DNA from 2 places in the Leisingera sp. NJS204 genome. Region 2 is predicted to be linked to the other one. Evidence: riboswitches for the same ligand, from Rfam matches in the RefSeq annotation. Region 2 holds a riboswitch; the other holds the start of a gene.
What was found. A riboswitch is a leader RNA that binds a small molecule or an ion and turns the genes downstream of it on or off. The one in region 2 is predicted to bind thiamine pyrophosphate.
Positions count from the first base shown of each region.

Region 1: it holds a riboswitch for thiamine pyrophosphate, as region 2 does, so the genes downstream of both, thiB (thiamine ABC transporter substrate binding subunit) here and thiC (phosphomethylpyrimidine synthase ThiC) in region 2, are expected to answer to the same signal.

Region 1 is NZ_CP035417.1:4,166,931-4,169,325, forward strand. Features, by position in the region: gene aroC (chorismate synthase) at 1-738, opposite strand, end outside; TPP riboswitch at 969-1,060, shown strand; gene thiB (thiamine ABC transporter substrate binding subunit) at 1,093-2,082, shown strand; gene ETW24_RS20285 (thiamine/thiamine pyrophosphate ABC transporter permease ThiP) at 2,058-2,395, shown strand, end outside.
Region 2 is NZ_CP035417.1:2,735,527-2,737,921, reverse strand. Features, by position in the region: gene thiC (phosphomethylpyrimidine synthase ThiC) at 1-1,304, opposite strand, end outside; TPP riboswitch at 1,438-1,566, opposite strand; gene bioB (biotin synthase BioB) at 1,781-2,395, shown strand, end outside.

The DNA of each region.
Region 1 (2,395 bases), 1.4 Mb from region 2:
CACGCCCTTCACGGCGTTGATCGACATCATCGCGGCGGCCAGATCAGTGTCCAGCTTGCCATAGACTGGTGCGCCGATGCCTGCGGGGACATTGCGGGCGACAACTTCGACAACGGCGCCCACCGAGTCATGCGCCTTGCGCAGACCTTGCAGGTAATCTTCCCACTCCTGCACGGCGCCGGCATCGGGGATCCAGAAGTCATTCTGCTCGATCGCATCCCAGTCGAACCGGCTGCGGTCGATCTCCAGCTCACCCATTCGGGTCATATAGCCCTTGATCTCCAGCCCCGGCACCAGCGCCTTGATTGCTTCACGTGCAACACCGCCCGCTGCAACCCGCGCTGCGGTTTCGCGCGCCGAGGAACGGCCGCCGCCGCGGTAGTCGCGGTTGCCGTATTTCTGGAAATAGGTGATGTCAGCATGGCCCGGACGGAAGGTCTGGGAAATCTCGCCGTAATCCTTGGACCGCTGGTCGGTGTTTTCGATCATCAGCTGAATCGGGGTGCCGGTGGACATGCCGTCGAACACGCCGGACAGGATTTTTACCGCGTCAGGCTCATTGCGCTGGGTGGTGTTCTTGTTCTGGCCGGGGCGGCGCTTGTCGAGCCACTGCTGCAGTATCTCCGGCTCCAGCGGCACATTCGGCGGACAGCCGTCCACGGTGGCGCCAAGCGCGGGCCCGTGGCTTTCGCCCCAGGTGGTGACGCGGAAGAGGTGTCCAAAGCTGTTCATCGACATGAGGCGCGGTCTCCTTTGCGGGACGTGCTTAGCGGGCAGGGGCCTGTGCCTCAAGAGGATTCCTGTGCGGCAACGCGGGCCGGGGCGCTGCCCCCGCCGCCTGCGGCGGCTCCCCCGGGATATTTTCAGCCAGAGGAACTGAGGGGGCGCTGGCTGCGGTCCAGTTTGCCAAGGGCCATAAGTCCTGGCGGGGCTTTGGCTTGTGTTCGCGGCGCCTGGAGCATAAGGTCCGCGCGACCTCGGGGTGCGCAGCAGCGCTGAGATGAAACCCGTTGAACCTGAACCGGATCACACCGGCGGAGGGAAGGTACTGGACAGCCTCCACCCTTGCCCAACGCCGCAAAGGAGGATGGCTTGAAACATCTTGTTTTTGCCGCGGGACTGCTTGGCGCCTCGGCGGCTTTTGCCGAAACGCCGGAACTTACCGTGTATACCTACGACAGCTTTGTCTCCGACTGGGGCCCCGGACCGGCAGTTGAAAAGGCGTTCGAAGATGTCTGCGGCTGCGATCTGAAACTGGTCGGCGCGGGCGACGGCGCCGCGTTGCTTGCGCGGGTGAAGCTGGAGGGCGAGCGCTCGGACGCAGACGTCGTTCTGGGTCTCGACACCAATCTGACCGCGGCGGCCAAGGAAACCGGCCTGTTTGCGGATCATTCGGTCAGCGCCGAATTTGCGCTGCCGGTCGCATGGAACGACGCGACCTTTGTGCCTTATGACTGGGGCTATTTTGCCTTTGTTCATAACGCCGATGCAGCGGTACAGGCGGATTTCCCGTCGGATTTCAAGGCGCTGGCAAGCAGCGACATGAAGATCCTGATCCAGGATCCGCGCTCCTCGACCCCCGGTCTGGGCCTGCTCCTGTGGGTGAAAGCCGCCTATGGCGATGAGGCGCCGGAAATCTGGAAGGGTCTCTCTGACAACGTTGTCACCGTGACCAAGGGCTGGTCCGAGGCTTACGGCATGTTCCTGGAAGGCGAGGCCGACATGGTGCTTTCCTACACCACCTCGCCCGCCTATCACCTGATTGCTGAGGAAGACGGCTCCAAGGCGGCTGCCGCCTTTGACGAGGGTCATTACATGCAGGTGGAAGTTGCAGGCAAACTGGCAAACACCGATCAGTCTGAGCTGGCCGACCAGTTTCTGGAATTCATGGTTTCCGACGCCTTTCAGTCGATCATTCCGACCACCAACTGGATGTACCCTGCTGTGACACCGGCTGCGGGTCTGCCGGAGGGTTTCGAAACGCTGATCGCGCCAGGCAAGTCCTTGCTGCTGAGCGAAACTGAAGCGGCAGAGGTGCGGGATGCAGCGCTTGGCGAATGGCTGGACGCGCTCAGCCAGTAAGCTCCGTTCCCGGAATCAGCGCGGCACTGCTTGTCGTCGCGCTGATCTTGGGAACCTTGGGTGCTGTGGCACTCAGGGCCGAGGCCGGAACCGGATTTGGTGCCAGCGACTGGGCGGCGTTGCGGTTCACGCTCACTCAGGCCGGCTTGTCGGCGCTGCTGAGCGTCGGTCTGGCGATACCCGTGGCCCGCGCATTGGCGCGGCGACGGTTTCCAGGGCGGGCATTGCTGATTGCCCTGCTTGGCGCCCCCTTCATTCTGCCGGTGATTGTTGCCATTCTGGGCCTTCTGGCGGTGTTTGGCCGGGCTGGCTG
Region 2 (2,395 bases):
GGTCCAAGCGTGTAGAACGGCGCCTCGTGGCAGCATTCCAGCTGCTTGTCCATGTTCTCCTTGATCTTGTGCATGGCGACATGGCCCGGCCCTTCGATCATCACCTGGCAATCCTTGGCCCAGGCGATTTTGGTCAGCTCGCCCAGGGTTTCCAGCTCGGCAAACTGCGCTTCGTCATTGGCATCAGCGATGGAGCCGGGGCGCAAGCCATCGCCCAGCGAGAAGGACACATCATACTGGCGGCAGATGTCGCAGATCTCCTCGAAATGCTCGTACAGGAACGACTCTTTGTGGTGATGCAGGCACCACTTGGCCATGATCGAGCCGCCGCGCGACACAATCCCGGTCACCCGCTCAACAGTCATCGGCACCATGTGCAGGCGCACGCCGGCATGGATGGTAAAGTAATCGACGCCTTGCTCTGCCTGCTCAATCAGGGTGTCGCGGAACACTTCCCAGGTCAGGTCTTCGGCGATGCCGTTCACCTTCTCCAGCGCCTGATACATCGGCACGGTGCCAATCGGCACGGGGCTGTTGCGGATGATCCATTCGCGGGTGTTGTGGATGTTGCGGCCCGTCGACAGATCCATCACCGTGTCAGCGCCCCAGCGGATCGACCAGACCAGTTTGTCCACTTCTTCCTCCATCGAGGAGGTGACGGCAGAGGTGCCCATGTTGGCGTTGATCTTGACCAGGAAATTGCGCCCGATGATCATCGGCTCGATTTCCGGGTGGTTGATGTTGGCGGGGATGATGGCGCGGCCGGCGGCGATTTCATCGCGGACAAACTCCGGCGTCACGTAATCGGGGATATTGGCACCAAAGTCGTTGCCATCGCGGTGGCAAGGGGACAATTCGCGCAGCTGGTTTTCGCGGATGGCGATGAATTCCATCTCGGGCGTGATGATCCCGGCGCGGGCATAGGCCAGCTGGGTCACCGCCTTGCCGTCCTTGGCGCGCAGCGGCGCGGGTTTCACCGGGAATTCGGGCGTCAGCCGGTCGCCCGCGACAAAGCCGTTGTCCGCAGGTGTCACATCGCGGCCCTGGTATTCCTCAACGTCGCCGCGCGCCTCGATCCAGTCGCGGCGCAACTGCGGCAGGCCCTGGCGGATGTCGGTCAGAACATCCGGGTCGGTATAGGGGCCGGAGCTGTCATAGACCGGCAGCGGTGCCTCGCCCGCCGTGGGGTGGGTGGCGATTTCCCGCATCGGCACGCGGATATCCTTATGGACTTCGCCTGCGACATAGATCTTGCGCGACGCGGGCAGGGCGCCCGTGGTGATCTTGGGGTTGGGGACGTTCATTTTGGTGCTCCTCAAAGCCGAAAACTCAGAAAAGACACCAGATGAGTTTTGGCTGGGAAACCGGCAGGCAAAGAGGCCTGCTTTACCGGAATGCGCCTGTTTCAAACGGCTGTCCCCGCGGGGACACGGGGACAAAAGGCGCGTCCTTGCTTCCTACGCCAGTATCAACTGGGTCAGGTTCAAAGGGTCGCGCCGCCGGCCCGGGTTGCCCCGCACCTTGACGCCTCTCAGTCCCTTGGGCGGGACTCCCCTGCGTGGCTTTAGGGGTAGGGGAGGCATAGGGTTCGCGTCAACCGGAATCTTTGTAGATTATTTTTTGGCATTAAAATCAGATTGGTACTGGTACTATGGACGCAAAAGCGGGTCAAATCGCTGCAGCGCAGCTTTGATGCTTGATCGAGGGTGGTGAAATTATCTATAAAAATCCGCAACGCCATCCGCGTATGGCCAACTGGTATACGAGAACAGGAGACAGCATGCTGGACGCTGCACCCATCCGCACCGACTGGACCCGCGAAGAAGCGGAAGCGATTTACAACAAGCCTTTCATGGACTTGCTGTTTCAGGCGCACTCTGTGCACCGGCAGTATTTCGACCCCAATCAGGTGCAGAAATCCAAGCTTCTCAGCATTAAGACCGGCGGCTGCGCCGAGGATTGCGCCTATTGCTCGCAGTCGGCCCGCAACGGCGCGCAGCTGTCGGCCTCCAAGCTGATCGAAGTGCAGCGGGTGATTGCCGAAGCCAGGAAAGCCAAGGAAGGCGGCGCCACGCGCTATTGCATGGGGGCGGCCTGGCGCTCGCCCAAGGACCGCGACATGGCCGCACTTGAGGCGATGGTGCAGGGGGTCAAGGATCTTGGGATGGAGACCTGCATGACCTTGGGCATGCTGGAGGAAGACCAGGTGTTCCGTCTGCGCGATGCCGGGCTGGATTATTACAACCACAACATCGACACGTCGGAGCGGTATTACTCCGAGATCATCACCACCCGCACCTTTGCCGACCGGATCGACACCCTGAACCGGGTGCGCGAAGCGGGCATCAAAGTCTGCTCCGGCGGCATCGTCGGCATGGGCGAGCAGCAGCTGGAC